2 regions of the Pseudomonas sp. FW305-E2 genome follow, and region 2 is predicted to be linked to the other one. Evidence: riboswitches for the same ligand, from Rfam matches in the RefSeq annotation. Region 2 holds a riboswitch; the other holds the start of a gene.
What was found. A riboswitch is a leader RNA that binds a small molecule or an ion and turns the genes downstream of it on or off. The one in region 2 is predicted to bind cobalamin.
Positions count from the first base shown of each region.

Region 1: linked by a shared signal. The riboswitch ahead of AC3WLP_RS05905 (TonB-dependent receptor) and the one ahead of cobO (cob(I)yrinic acid a,c-diamide adenosyltransferase) in region 2 are both predicted to bind cobalamin.

Region 1 is NZ_JBYSYE010000004.1:173,255-180,854, reverse strand. It holds gene AC3WLP_RS05940 (WD40 repeat domain-containing protein) at 1-279, shown strand, start outside; gene calA (vanillin reductase) at 390-1,442, opposite strand; gene AC3WLP_RS05930 (AraC family transcriptional regulator) at 1,624-2,529, shown strand; gene thpR (RNA 2',3'-cyclic phosphodiesterase) at 2,593-3,138, opposite strand; gene lpxO (lipid A hydroxylase LpxO) at 3,297-4,196, shown strand; gene AC3WLP_RS05915 (carboxymuconolactone decarboxylase family protein) at 4,315-4,659, shown strand; gene AC3WLP_RS05910 (GNAT family N-acetyltransferase) at 4,738-5,307, shown strand; cobalamin riboswitch at 5,463-5,670, shown strand; gene AC3WLP_RS05905 (TonB-dependent receptor) at 5,780-7,600, shown strand, end outside.
Region 2 is NZ_JBYSYE010000021.1:58,471-66,070, reverse strand. It holds gene hda (DnaA regulatory inactivator Hda) at 1-234, shown strand, start outside; gene AC3WLP_RS16805 (C40 family peptidase) at 362-1,000, shown strand; gene AC3WLP_RS16800 (C40 family peptidase) at 1,140-1,673, shown strand; cobalamin riboswitch at 1,795-2,015, shown strand; gene cobO (cob(I)yrinic acid a,c-diamide adenosyltransferase) at 2,136-2,747, shown strand; gene AC3WLP_RS16790 (cobyrinic acid a,c-diamide synthase CobB) at 2,744-4,039, shown strand; gene bluB (5,6-dimethylbenzimidazole synthase) at 4,036-4,686, shown strand; gene cbiB (adenosylcobinamide-phosphate synthase CbiB) at 4,683-5,591, shown strand; gene cobD (threonine-phosphate decarboxylase CobD) at 5,584-6,576, shown strand; gene AC3WLP_RS16770 (cobyric acid synthase) at 6,573-7,600, shown strand, end outside.

The DNA of each region.
Region 1 (7,600 bases), on a different contig from region 2:
GCGCGCGATGGCGAGTACATTGTGGGTGATGCCTATGGCTACCTGCGGGCGTTTGGCGAAGAGGGTAAGGAGCATTGGCAGCATTACCTGGGATCGACCATCAGTGCGATGGATATCAGCGCCGACGGACAAACGCTGGTGGCGGCGAGCCATGCGGGGGTTATTTCGGTGATTGCGCTGGATAGCGGGCGGCCCGAGTGGCAGATCGGTACCGGGGCGCACGGCGAGGTGCGGCGATGGTTGTTCTGGAAGGCCTGGGACAAGCCGATGGCCTGGTAAAACGGCTGCATCGTTGCTGCCTGTACGGGCCCCACCGCGCGCAAGCCCTACATCACCCCTGTGTAGGAGCGGGCTTGCCCGCGAAGAGGCCCGTACAGGCAACCGACCCATCAGCCCTGTAACGTGGCCATGTCGATCACGAACCGGTACTTCACATCACCGGCAATCATCCGCTCATAGGCTTGGTTGATGTTGCGGATATCCAGCATCTCGATATCGCAACGGATGTCGTGCTCGGCGCAGAAGTTCAGTACTTCCTGAGTCTCGGCAACCCCCCCGATCAACGACCCCGCCAGCACTCGGCGCTTCATCACCAGGTTGGCCGCATGCAATGCCGGGTCGATCGGTTCGATCAGGCCGACCAGGATGTGCACACCGTCGAACTTCAGCGTTTCCAGGTACGGGTTGAGGTCGTGCTGCACCGGAATGGTGTCGAGCAGGAAATCGAAACGGCCGGCAGCGGCGCGCATCTGCTCGGCATCCGTGGAGACGATCACATGGTCGGCCCCCTGGCGGCGCGCTTCCTCGGCCTTGGCCTGAGAGCGCGTGAACAGGGTCACTTCCGCACCCAGGGCCTTGGCCAGTTTGATGCCCATGTGGCCCAGGCCGCCCATGCCGAGGATGCCGATCTTGTGGCCCGGGCCAACGCCGTGGTGCTTGAGCGGCGAATAGGTGGTGATGCCGGCGCACAGAATAGGTGCAGCGCTGGGCAGGTCCATGCCGGCCGGTATGCGCACCACGAAGTGCTCGCTGACCACGATGCTGCTGGAGTACCCCCCCATGGTGTTGCTGCCATCGACCCGGTCCGGGGTGGCGTAGGTCATGGTCGGGCCTTCGAGGCAATATTGCTCCAGGTCCTTGGCGCAGGCTTCACAGGTACGGCACGAGTCGACCATGCAGCCGACGCCCACCAGGTCACCGACCTTGTGCGCGGTGACTTTGTCGCCCACCGCCGTGACCCGGCCGATGATCTCGTGGCCCGGCATCAGCGGGTACACGGCAATGCCCCATTCGTTGCGCGCCTGGTGGATGTCGGAGTGGCACACGCCGCAGTACAGGATGTCGATGGCGACGTCATCCGGGCGCGGGCTGCGGCGTTGGAACGTCATGGGGGCCAGGGGGCTGGTGGCGGTTTGAGCGGCATAACCGATGGCGGTATACATGCAGGGCCTCGCAGTGAAGTGAAACGATTCAGGCGACGCATTTTGCGCGCCGTTCGCCGCCTCGCCCACGGCTGATTCTCCGGCATGCATGCCTGATTCTCCGAAGGTGTCATCTAACACCTGGCGCCACGCCCTCAATCTGCGATGATCAAACTGTCTGATTCTCTGCCCTTGGTCCACCATGCAACTGACCCGTCACGTCGACGCCAATGCGCCGCTTTGCGCACTGATCCGCAGCCTCGCCACGCGCCCAGGCTTTGTGCCCACGCACCTGCCCCAGGTACAGGTGCTGAGCTGGGACCACTATGTGGCCAGCAGCCCGCAGATCTACGAACCAAGCCTGATGATCCTGGCCCAAGGCAGCAAACTGGCGCGCCTGGGGCCGCGCACCCTGGAGTACGGCGCCGGGCATTACCTGGTGCAGGCGTTGTCGGTGCCGTTCATGTGTGAAACCTTTGCCACCCGCGAGGCGCCGCTGTTGGGCGTGGCGGTGGGCATCGACCGTGGCGTGCTGGGCGAGTTGGTGCAGAGCATGGGCCTGGCACCGGACGCTGAAGTGCAGGCGCAAACCCCGCAATCGATGACGTCGGCGGCACTGGATGCGCCCATGCGCGAAAGCGTGGAGCGGCTGCTGCGCTGCCTGCACGACCCGCTGGACGCCAAGGTGCTGGGCCCGGCGCGTGTGCGCGAAGTGCTGTACACCGCCCTGCGTGGCCCGCAGGCCGGTGTGCTGCGGGCACTGGTGGAGCAACAGGGGCACTTCGCCCGCATCGGCGCCGCCCTCGCCCACCTGCGCGAGCACTACAGCGAGCCGCTGAGCGTGGAGGCACTGGCTGCGCGCGCCAACATGAGCGTTTCAACCTTCCACGAACATTTCAAGCGCTGCACCGACATGGCGCCGATGCAGTACCTCAAGCGCTTGCGGCTACTCAAGGCGCAGCAGATGCTGATCGGCGAAGGCCTGGGCGTGGCACAGGCTGCGCACAGGGTGGGCTATCAGAGTACCTCGCAGTTCAGCCGCGAATACAAGCGCCAGTTCGAACGCAGCCCAGGGGATGAATTGCCTTACCAAAGCATGCCGGTGTAATCACCCGATCTGAACAGCCCCTGCAGGTACGCATCCGGGACAAGGCGTTTTTCGCCCGGCGGGTCAGCCCGCCAGCGGCCACTGCGCCAATGGCCAGTAAGCCCCCTTGCGCGACTCGTAAAGCGTGAAGTGTCGCGCGGTGAGGTAAAACTCCGGCGCGCTACTGGCCTCGGGCGGCTGCCCGCGGTAATCCCTGGACAGCGTCAGGTGCGGTCGATACTCACGCGTGGCCGCTTCCAGCCCCAACGGCAGCAACGCCTGCTGCAAACCGTACACCAGTTGCAACAGGGCGGGCGGTACCTGCTGCGCCTCCAGCACCAAGGCGCCGGCCCGTTGCCACACCTGCAAACGGTCGAGCAACAGCCGCGGCGCCGAGGTTGGCAGCGCCAGTTGGTCAACCGCCGCGCACATTGCAGGCACCTGCGCAGTGTCCACATCACCGAGAAACAGCAGCGTGACATGGAAGTTGGCCGCCGGCACCGGTTTGCCGCTGCGCAGGTTCAGCCCGCGCCGCCACTGGCCCAAGTCACGGCGCTGCGCGTCGCTGACCGGCAAGGCGAAGAACAGCCGCTTGAACGGGCTACCGCTGGAGCGTATATCCTGAACCATACAAACTCCCTGACATGAAACGTTTGCGCAAGACTGTAGGGTATTACACCAATGTCGCCCCGCAGTTTGGTAACAATAAGTACAAACTGCCCCCATGATTGTTTATGCTGGCGGGCTCATGCCTCGGCGCATGGCCATTTTTCGACAAGTAAACGTCCATGAAAATTGCACTCGTACTTATCTTCGTCTTCTCGATCGCCTATGTTCACCTGCGCGGTCGGGTTCGCCACAAGCTGACTCGTCAGCTGGGCGACCACTCCAGCTTCCTGGCCCCGATCAACAGCTTCCTGTACCTGTTCTCCAAACACCCGGCCAAGCCTTACCTGCCGGTCGAGGCCTTTCCAGAACTGAAACCGCTGCAGGACCACTGGCAGGAGATCCGTGAGGAAGGCCGCCAGTTGCTGCACGTAGGCGAAATCAAGAAATCCGACAATTACGATGACGTCGGTTTCAACTCGTTCTTCAAGACCGGGTGGAAACGTTTTTACCTGAAGTGGTATGGCGAAAGCCACCCGTCGGCAATGGCCCTTTGCCCACGCACGACCGAGCTGCTGCAAGGCATCGGCACGGTCAAGGCCGCCATGTTCGCTACCCTGCCTCCGGGAGCCAAGCTGGTGCGCCACCGTGACCCGTATGCCGGCTCGTACCGCTACCATCTGGGCCTGGACACGCCGAATGACGACGGCTGCTACATCGACGTGGACGGCGAGAAATACGCCTGGCGCGATGGTGAGGGGGTGATCTTCGACGAAACCTACATCCACTATGCAGCCAACACCACCGAGCACAACCGCATCATCCTGTTCTGCGACGTCGAACGCCCGCTCAAGTACCGCTGGGCAACCGCGTTCAACCGCTGGTTCAGCCGCAACGTGATGGCCGCTGCCGCTGCGCCCAACGATGCCAGCGACAAGACCGGTGGCATCAACCGCCTGTTCACCCGCATCTACAAGATCCGCGAGCGTGGCAAGGCGCTGAAGAAGCGCAATCGCCTGCGCTACTACCTGGAAAAATGGGCAGTGGTCGCGGCGTTGGTGCTGGTGTTCATCTACATCTGAAGGCTCAACGCAGGCCACTGTACGAGTGACCTGCGTTTACCCACCAAAGTACCGCCTCGCACGTGCCACGCTTCGACTAGCCTGAAAGCTCCACTCGCAACCCCCCAAGGTGAAGACGATGAGCATGATGGACTGGGACGCCTACCGTAAGCAGTTGATGGCCGGCATCGGCGATCTCAAGCAACTCTCCCCCGACACCGTAGCCGGCTACATGACCGCCAGCGGTGCAGGCGCCAAAACCAACCACCTGGATGCCAAGACCCGCGAGCTGATCTCCTTGGCCGTGGCTGTGACCACCCGCTGCGACGGCTGTATCGCCGTGCATTCGCAGCAGGCCGTCAAAGCGGGTGCCAGCCGCGAGGAAATTGCCGAGGCCCTCGGCGTGGCCGTGGCCATGAACGCCGGTGCCGCGCTGGTGTACTCGGCCCGCGCAATGGACGCGGTGGGCAAGGCCAACGGTTGAGCACAAACGGCGTCGCCGCCCTTGCGCGACGGCGCCGCGCCACCCAGACTGGGCGGCTCACCCCGCGCAGGAACCCGCATGATCCACATTCGCCCCATGACGCCGGAAGATTTTGATCGTTTCTGGCCCACCTTCCAGGCCATTGTCCAAGCCCGTGAAACCTACGCTTTCGACCCGGCGCTGAGCTTCGAACAGGCGCGCCAGCTGTGGCTGGAGCTGCCCTTGCACACGCTGTTGGCCGAAGAAGATGGCGAGCTACTGGGGTCGTATTACCTCAAGCCCAATGCTGCCGGGCCTGGTGCGCATGTGGGCAATTGCGGCTACATGGTCTGCGAACAGGCGCGCGGCCGGGGCGTGGCGCGCTTGATGTGCGAGCACTCGCAAAAGCTGGCGCGCCAGGAAGGCTTTCTGGCATTGCAGTTCAACTCGGTGGTAGCCACCAACGCAGTGGCCGTGGCGCTATGGCACAAGCTGGGCTTTGAAACAGTCGGCCGTTTGCCCAAGGCCTACCGTCATGCCCGCCTGGGGCTGGTGGACTGCCTGGTGATGTACAAATGGCTGGCGGATGAGCCGGTGGTGGAGAAGCCGCCGCTGCTGATCGGGCGCAAGAACATCGAGGCACGGGTATCGCGGCGCCGCGGGCGCTAGCTTTACAGGCAAGCCTGCCTCCCCAGCCAACTCATCACGCTGGGGCCTGATCTTCTTGCCAAATGGGGCTCCGGCGCCGCAAAAACGCACAACCTGTTGTTTTTTCTCAGCATTCACAGCACACCAACATTTGACGCCCCAGCCTTTCAATGGTCAGATGCGCGCCAGTTTCAGGTGCCCTGCGCCGCCGCGCGCAGGGTGAAACGGGAAACCGGTGCGTCGTGTTGCCCACGACAAGTCCGGTGCTGCCCCCGCAACGGTAAGCGAGCGAACCCTTCGAGATACCACTGTGCTCAAGCATGGGAAGGTGAAGGTTTCATGCCCCTCGCAAGCCCGGAGACCGGCCTGGAGCTTCACTTGGCAACCCGCGGTGGGCGGGCGCAGGCCGGAATCCGTGCGCGCGCCTGCCTGCATGGTTCGCCTTTGCGTGTTTTCCACCGGGATCCATTCATTCCTGCAGCAGTGGAACGACATGTCCCGTATGTTCAAACTTCACCCCCTGGCGGCCTGCCTGGCCGTTGCCCTGCCGGCGCTGGCTGATGACCGCGACCCGCAGCCTCTGGCCCTGCCTTCCACGGCCATCACCGACACCCAGGACAACCGCACCATCGACCTGGCCACGCCGACCCAGGCCGGTTCGCGCCTTGGCCTCAGCGCCCTGGAAACACCGGCCAGCACCAGCAGTATCAGCGAACGGCAGATTCAGCAGCGCAACAACATCACGGTGCAGGATGCAGTGACCCGCTCACCGGGCATTACTTTCGTCGGCTCCCCGGGGGACGGCGGTACAGGCCTGTCTGCCCGCGGCTTTGCCGGCCACAGCTCAGTGATGACCCTGTTCGACGGCGCGCGCCTGTACACCGGTGCCGGCACACAGACCTTCCCGGTCGACCCGTGGATGGTCGAACGCATCGAGGTGATTCGCGGCCCGGCCTCGGTACTGCATGGCGAAGGCGCCACCGGCGCAGTGATAAACGTGATCCCGAAAAAACCTTTTGCCGGCGAGGTGCGCAACCACCTGCGACTGGGTTACGGCTCGTGGGACCGCCAGCAGCTCGGCCTGGACAGCGGCGGCAGCCTCAGCGAGCGCCTGAGCTACCGCCTGACGCTGAACCAACAGGCCGGCAATGGCTGGGTCGACCGCACCGCTTCACGTAGCCTGGCCCTGAGCGCCGCGCTGCGTTTTGACGCCAGTGATGACCTCAGCTTCACGCTGGCCCATGACCGCGGCGATGCACAACCTGCCAACTACTACGGTACCCCGCTGATCGACGGCCACTACCGCAGCAGCCTGCGCAAAAAGAACTACAACGTGCAGAACGACGTGCAGCAGTACGTTGATGAATGGACCCGGTTAACGACCGACTGGGCGCTGAACGACCAGCTCAGCGCCAGCAACCAGCTGTACTACATCAAAAGCCGCCGCCACTGGCGCAACGCCGAAGACTACAGCTGGGACGCCGGGCGTCAGCAGTTGCTGCGCGGCAGCTACCTGGAAATCAAGCACAACCAGGAACAGTTCGGCGACCGTCAAACCTTCACCTTCGACCACACCCTGTTCGGCCTGGACAGCAAGACCGTGCTCGGTGCCGAATACAACAAGGTGCGATTCAACGTCGACAGCAATTCACCCTACAACGATGTCGGCGGCGACTACCTCGACCCGTGGCAGCCGCAGCCCGGCGGGTTTCATAGCGCCTCGCCGTTGCGGCCGCAAACACTCTCGACCACCCATACCTTTGCCCTGTTTGCCGAAAACCGCCTGCAATTGAGCGATCGCCTGTCTTTGGTTACCGGCGTGCGTCGCGACCAGAACCACATCGACCGCAACAACTTGACCAACGACAGCCGCAGCGATCGCAGCCTGCAAGGGGGCAACTGGCGCGTCGGGCTGGTGTACGCAATCAGCGACGACCTGTCGTTGTACGGCCAGTACTCGACCAGCGAGGACGGGGTCAACAACCTCATCAGCCTCAGCCCCGCGCAGATGAACTATGACCTGACCGAGGCGAAGCAGACCGAGGCCGGCCTCAAGCAGCGCTTTTGGGAGGGGCGCGGCGAATGGACGCTTGCCGCCTACCACATCGTCAAGAAAAAGCTGCTGGTGGACGACCCCATCACGCACGAGAAGCAACAAGCCGGGCAGCAGACTTCCGATGGCCTGGAAGCGACGCTGGAGCTGGCCCTGGCCCATCAGTGGCAGATGTCGGCCAACGCATCGCTGATACGCGCCAAGTACGACGACTTCGACGAAAGGGTCGGCGGCCTGCCGCAGGATCGGGCAGGCAACCGG
Region 2 (7,600 bases):
GCCCTGGTGTTCCAGATGCGCGGCCTGTCCGACGAAGACAAGCTGCGCGCCTTGCAGCTGCGAGCTTCGCGCCGTGGCCTGCACCTGACCGACGAAGTCGGCCATTTCATCCTCACCCGCGGCGCGCGGAGCATGAGCGCGTTGTTCGACTTGCTCGAGCGCCTCGATCAGGCGTCGCTGCAGGCTCAACGCAAGCTCACCATTCCGTTTCTCAAGGAAACCCTCGGCTGGTAACCCCCTGAAAACCTTGGGCCAGAGCGGTAAAACAAAAAAGTCACATCTTTTTCGATAAAATTTGCAAATGGCCATGATAGAGGGCATAGTTTCACCCTTCTAAAGGATTACAGACACGGTCGTGCCCATGCTGAAGCGCTTCGCACCCCTCGTGCCACTCGCACTCGTGACCCTGCTTTTTGGCTGCGCGGCCCAAGGCCCGGTATCCCAGCCCCAGGATCACACGCCGATCACTGCACAATCGGCAATCAACGCCAAAGCCTCTTCTTCGTCGGTGTTCGGCGAGCCGGAAGAGCTGGCCACCGAAGATGACCTGGCGTCTTTCTCCGGCAGCAAGCCTTACCAATTGCCGGTTCTGGCTGACAGCATTCTCGAGCGCGGCATGTCGTTGATCGGCACCCGCTACCGCTTCGGTGGTACCTCGGAAAAGTCCGGCTTCGACTGCAGTGGCTTCATCGGTTACCTGTTCCGCGAAGAGGCGGGCATGACGCTGCCGCGCTCCACGCGTGAAATGATCAACGTCGATGCCCCGAAAGTGGCCCGCAACAAGCTCAAGCCAGGTGACCTGCTGTTCTTCAGCACCAATGGCCGTGGCCGGGTAAGCCATGCCGGGATCTACCTGGGTGACAACCAGTTCATCCACTCCAGCAGCCGCCGCAGTGGTGGTGTGCGCATCGACAGCCTCGGTGATCGTTACTGGAGCAAGACTTTCATTGAAGCCAAGCGAGCCTTGGCCATGGCGCCGACCAACATCGCGCGCAACTGATATCAAAATGATGTACCCTGCCGCGGCGGTGATGCTTTAAAAAAAGCTCGCCGCCGTGCGCATTTACAGAAAGCGTCTAATCTAAATTCTCAACTCTTTTCGGCTGCAGCGCAGCGGTCTCAGACAGGATGTTCTGGCCATGGTAAAGATGGCGCGCTTCGCATTTTTCTCCTTGGCAGCCTTGCTGGCTGCATGCTCCAGCCGTGCGCCTGCGCCGGCCCCTGTGGTACAGCCGCAGGTTACCTATAGCCAGCCCAGTCCTTCACCGATTGCCGATGACGTACTGATCCGCGCCATTGGTCTGGTTGGCACGCCCTATCGTTGGGGGGGCAATACGCCGGACTCCGGCTTCGACTGCAGCGGCCTGATCAAGTATGTGTACCGTGATGCTGCTGGCATCAGCCTGCCGCGCTCGACGCGAGAGATGATTGTCATGCGCGCACCGACGGTGGATGTCAGTTCGCTGCAGTCTGGTGACCTGGTGTTCTTCGCCACCAGTGGCGGCTCGCAGGTCAGCCATGCCGGCATCTATGTCGGGGACGGGCGCTTCGTGCATGCACCTTCCACCGGTGGCACCGTGCGCCTGGACTACCTGTCGAACAGCTACTGGGCCAAGGCCTACCTGCAGGCCAAGCGGGTGATTCCGCAAGGGCATCTGGCACAGAACCCTTGATATCCATGCCTGTTTAGCGGCCCCTCTAGCTCGGGGCCGATACCGGCTGCCTGGATTCAAGGTGTTTTGCTCACCCGCCAGACCTCCCGCTTCGATTGACGCTCCCGGTGCAACCCTCTAACCTTCGCGGCGTGTTTCAGGTGCCCTGCCAGCCCCGACTGGGCAGGGTGAAACTGGGAAGCCGGTGGGCGCCAGCATGGCGCGATTCCGGCGCTGCCCCCGCAACGGTGGATGAGTAAAAGGCCGCGCAGGGCCACTGGATGCCAGCATCCGGGAAGGCGCGCAGGCCAGGGCCAAGGCCCACTCACAAGCCCGGAGACCGGCCTGATACTGCCAACGGCATCACGGAGGGTGATGCGCGGTGCACCGTGGCGCCCAGCCATGGCCTCTGCGCGTTCTCCGTTTGCCTGCCTATTACCTGTCGCCGCGCATTGCCGTGGTGCCAGCCAGCGGAGAACCCTGATGAGCGATTCCACCGAACGCGACGAACGCCACCTGGCGCGCATGCAGCGCAAGAAGGCGGTCATCGACGAACGCATCGCCAATTCCCCTAACGAATGCGGCCTGCTGCTGGTGCTGACCGGCAATGGCAAGGGCAAGAGCAGTTCGGCCTTCGGCATGCTCGCGCGCGCCTTGGGCCACGGCATGCAATGCGGTGTGGTGCAGTTCATCAAGGGCCGCAACAGCACCGGCGAGGAGCTGTTCTTCCGTCGCTTCCCTGAACAGGTGCGCTACCACGTGATGGGCGAGGGCTTTACCTGGGAAACCCAGGACCGCCAGCGTGACATCGCCGCTGCGCAAGCCGCCTGGGCGGTGTCGCGCCAGTTGCTGCAGGACCCAGGTGTACAGTTCGTGGTGCTGGACGAGCTCAACATCGCCCTCAAACATGGCTACCTCGACCTGGACCAGGTACTGTCCGACATTCAGGCCCGCCCGCCCATGCAGCATGTGATTGTCACTGGCCGCGCTGCGAAGCCTGAGATGATCGAACTGGCCGACACCGTGACCGAAATGGGCATGCTCAAGCACGCCTTCCAGGCCGGTATCCGCGCACAGAAGGGCGTCGAACTGTGAGTCGATCGCGCCACTGCCCCGCCGTGTTGATCGCGGCACCCGCCTCAGGCCAGGGCAAGACTACCGTCACTGCTGCGCTGGCCCGCCTGCACCGCAACCTCGGGCGCAAGGTGCGGGTGTTCAAATGCGGGCCAGACTTTCTTGACCCGATGATTCTCGAGCGGGCCAGTGGCGCGCCGGTGTATCAGCTGGACCTGTGGATGATCGGTGCCGAAGAAAGCCGTCGTCTGCTGTGGGAAGCTGCTGGCGAGGCTGACCTGATCCTCATCGAAGGGGTGATGGGGCTGTTCGACGGCACCCCGTCAAGCGCCGACCTGGCGCGCCACTTTGGCGTGCCGGTGCTGGCGGTGATCGATGGCACAGCCATGGCCCAGACCTTCGGTGCCCTGGCCCTGGGCCTGGCGCGGTACCAGGCCGATCTGCCGTTCGCCGGCGTGCTGGCCAATCGGGTAGGCAGCCTGCGTCATGCGCAACTGCTCGAAGGCAGCCTGACCGAGGGCTTGCGCTGGTATGGCGGCTTGTCCCGCGAACGCGGCATCGAACTGCCCAGCCGCCACCTGGGCCTGGTGCAGGCCAGCGAGTTGAATGACCTGGACACCCGCCTGGACGCCGCCGCCGAAGCGCTGGGCGCCAGTTGCGATGCGGCGTTGCCGCCGCCAGTCAGCTTTGCCGAGCCTGAACCGCAAGCCTGCGTGGCCTCGCTGGCCGGTGTGCGCATTGGCGTGGCGCGGGACGAGGCGTTCGCCTTCACGTATGGCGCTAACCTCGACCTGTTGCGCAACCAGGGTGCCCAGCTGGTGTTCTTCTCGCCGCTGCACGACCACGAACTGCCGGCGGTAGACAGCCTGTATCTGCCGGGTGGTTATCCTGAGCTGCATCACCATGCGCTGGCCGCCAACGCACCGATGTGCGAGGCGATCCGTGCCCACCACGCGCAGGGCAAGCCATTGCTGGCCGAGTGCGGCGGCATGCTTTACCTGCTTGATGCCCTGACTGACGTGGCCGGTGAACGTGCCGAACTGCTCGGCCTGCTGCCGGGTGAGGCGACCATGCAGAAGCGCCTGGCCGCCCTGGCGCTGCAGGCGGTGGAGCTGCCGGAGGGGACCTTGCGCGGTCACACCTATCACCATTCGCTGACCAGCACTGCGCTGGAACCGATTGCCCGGGGCCTGAGCCCCAACGGCGGGCGTGGCAACGAGGCGGTTTATCGTCTGGGCCGGCTGACGGCCTCTTACGTGCACTTCTATTTCCCTTCCTGCCCGGATGCGGCGGCGGCGCTGTTGCGACCATGAATGATCACGCCTATAGCGACGCCGAGCGCGCCGCCATTTACCGGGCCATCGGCGAGCGCCGCGACATGCGCCATTTTGCGGGTGGCCAGGTGGCGCCCGAACTGCTTGGCCGCTTGCTGGCCGCCGCGCATCAGGCGCCCAGTGTCGGGCTTATGCAGCCGTGGCGCTTTATCCGCATCACCCAGCGTGACCTGCGCGGGCGCATCCAGGCCCTGGTGGAGGCGGAGCGGGTACGCACGGCCGAGGCGTTGGGCGAGCGATCCGATGCCTTCATGAAATTGAAGGTGGAGGGCATAAACGATTGTGCCGAGCTGCTGGTGGCGGCCTTGATGGACAACCGCGAGCCACACATCTTCGGCCGCCGCACCCTGCCGGAGATGGACCTGGCCTCGCTGGCCTGTGCCATCCAGAACCTGTGGCTGGCCGCGCGTGGCGAAGGGCTGGGCATGGGCTGGGTATCGCTGTTCGACCCGCAGGCGTTGGCCGCGCTGCTGGGCATGCCCGCCGGGGCCAAGCCGGTGGCGGTACTGTGCCTTGGGCCGGTCGCCGCGTTCTATCCGGTGCCGATGTTGGTGCAGGAAAGCTGGGCCGAAGAGCGGCCTCTGAGTGAAATGCTTTACGAAAACCAATGGGGAGAGCGTCAATGAGCGTGGCCTTGCTGACCGTGGCCGGGGTGGCCCTGGACGCTTTGTTGGGCGAACCACAGCGGCGCCACCCCTTGGTGGCGTTCGGCAACATGGCCGGCAACCTGGAGCGCCGCCTGAATGCGGGTGGGCGCGGCTGGCGCAGCCACGGCGTGAGCGCGTGGTTTCTGGCGGTGGTGCCGCTAACCCTGATGGCGCTGGTCCTTTCGTGGCTGCCGTATATTGGCTGGCTGGTTGACGTGCTGGCGCTTTACTGCGCTGTGGGGCTGCGCAGCCTGGGCGAGCATGTGCTGCCGGTGGCCAACGCCTTGCGCCAGGGCGACCTGGTGGAGGCGCGGCGCCGCGTTGGCTACCTGGTCAGCCGCGAAACGCGCGAACTGGACGAGCCAGCAGTGGCCCGAGCGGCGACCGAGTCGGTGCTGGAGAACGGCAGCGATGCAGTGTTCGCCGCGTTGTTCTGGTTTGTGGTGGCCGGTGCGCCCGGTGTGGTGCTGTACCGCCTGAGCAACACGCTGGATGCCATGTGGGGCTACCGTAACGAACGTTTCGAGCGCTTTGGCTGGTGCGCGGCGCGCATCGACGATGTGCTCAACTATATACCTGCAAGGCTGGTAGCCCTGACTTATGCCCTGTTGGGCAAAACCCGTCTGGCCCTGGCCTGCTGGCGCAAACAGGGCCCGCTGTGGGACAGCCCCAACGCCGGGCCGGTGATGGCTGCCGGCGCCGGCGCGCTGGGCGTCGAGCTTGGTGGCCCGGCGGTGTACCACGGCGAACTGCATGAGCGGCCGCGCCTGGGCGAGGGGCCAGTGGCCGATGCCGATGCCATCGAGCGCGGCTGGCAACTGGTGCAGCGCGGCGTGTGGCTGTGGCTGCTGATGATTTGCCTGGGGGCCTATATCAATGCTTGAACATGGTGGCCGCCTGTTACGCGCGGTGCAGCAATACGGTATTGCCCGTGAGCAGTGGCTCGACCTGTCCAGCGGCATTGCGCCCTGGCCATTTCCTGTCCCGCCGATTCCCGTCGACGCCTGGGCCCGCCTGCCAGAAACCGAGGATGGCCTGGAGGACGCCGCGCGTGCGTATTACGGCGCCCGCCAGTTGCTGCCGGTAGCCGGCTCCCAGGCCGCTATCCAGGCCTTGCCGCTGCTGCGTACAACCGCCCGGGTTGGCGTGCTGACGCCGTGCTATGCCGAACACCCTTATGCCTGGCAACGGGCGGGGCACCAACTGCTGGCCCTGGATGAGGCGCAAGTTGAGGCTGCGCTCGACGGCCTCGATGTGCTGGTGCTGGTGAACCCCAACAACCCAACCGGCCAACGGGTGTCGCGCGAACGCCTGCTGGCTTGGCATGCTCGCCTGGCGGCCCGCGGTGGCTGGCTGCTGGTCGACGAAGCATTCATGGACAACACCCCGGCGGACAGCGTGGTGGACTGCGCCGAACGCCCGGGGCTGATCGTGCTGCGCTCGTTTGGCAAGTTCTTCGGTTTGGCCGGCGTGCGCCTGGGCTTCGTTGCCGCCGAACACAGCTTGTTGCTGCGCCTGGCCGAGCTGCTCGGCCCCTGGACCGTCAACGGCCCGACCCGGGTGCTGGCCCAGGCCAGCCTGACCGATCAAACTGCCCAGCGCGCGCAGGCCGAACGCTGTGCGGCTGCCGGCCAGCGGCTGGCGCACGTGTTGCGCAGTGCCGGCCTGGCGCCTAGTGGTGGCTGCGACTTGTTCCAGTACGTGCGTAGCGAGCACGCTGCACGCCTGCATGAATTTCTCGCCCGGCGCGGCATCCTGGTACGGCTGTTCGAACAGCCGGCAGCCGTGCGCCTGGGGTTGCCTGCCTGCACGGCGGACGAACAGCGTCTGGCCCAGGCCCTGGCGGCTTATCAGAAGGAAACGGCATGACGACCCTCATGGTGCAAGGCACCACCTCCGACGCAGGCAAGAGCACACTGGTGACCGCATTGTGCCGCTGGCTGTTGCGCCAGGGCGTCGCTGTGGCGCCCTTCAAGCCACAGAACATGGCGCTGAACAGCGCGGTGACGGCTGATGGCGGGGAAATCGGCCGTGCCCAGGCGGTGCAGGCCCAGGCCTGCCGGCTACAACCGCACACCGACATGAACCCGGTGCTGCTCAAGCCCAACAGCGATACCGGCGCCCAGGTCATCATCCACGGTCGGGCGGTCACCAGCATGAATGCAGTGGCCTACCACGACTATAAAACCACGGCCATGCAAGCGGTGCTGGCGTCTCACCAACGCCTGAGTGCCGCGTACCCGGTGGTCATGGTCGAGGGTGCGGGGTCGCCGGCAGAGATCAACCTGCGTGCCGGCGATATCGCCAACATGGGCTTTGCCGAAGCAGTGGACTGCCCGGTGATCCTGGTGGCCGACATCAACCGCGGTGGTGTGTTCGCCCATCTGGTGGGCACGCTGGAATTGCTGTCGACCACTGAACAGGCGCGGGTCAAAGGTTTTGTCATCAACCGCTTCCGTGGCGATATCGCCCTGCTGCAGCCAGGGTTGGACTGGCTGGAACAACGCACCGGCAAACCGGTACTGGGCGTCCTGCCTTACGTTACTGACCTGCACCTGGAAGCCGAAGACGGTATCGATGTGCGTCAAGGCGTCAAGCACGCGCGTGTGCTCAAGGTAATCGTGCCAGTGCTGCCGCGTATCAGTAACCACACCGATTTCGACCCGCTGCGCCTGCACCCGCAGGTGGACTTGCAGTTCATCGGCCCGGGCCAGCCGATTCCGGCTGCCGACCTCATCATCTTGCCGGGCTCCAAGAGCGTGCGGGGCGACTTGGCACAACTGCGCGAGCGCGGTTGGGACAAGGCCATCGAGCGGCACCTGCGCTATGGTGGCAAGCTGATCGGTATCTGCGGTGGCCTGCAGATGCTGGGGCGGGAAGTGCATGACCCGCT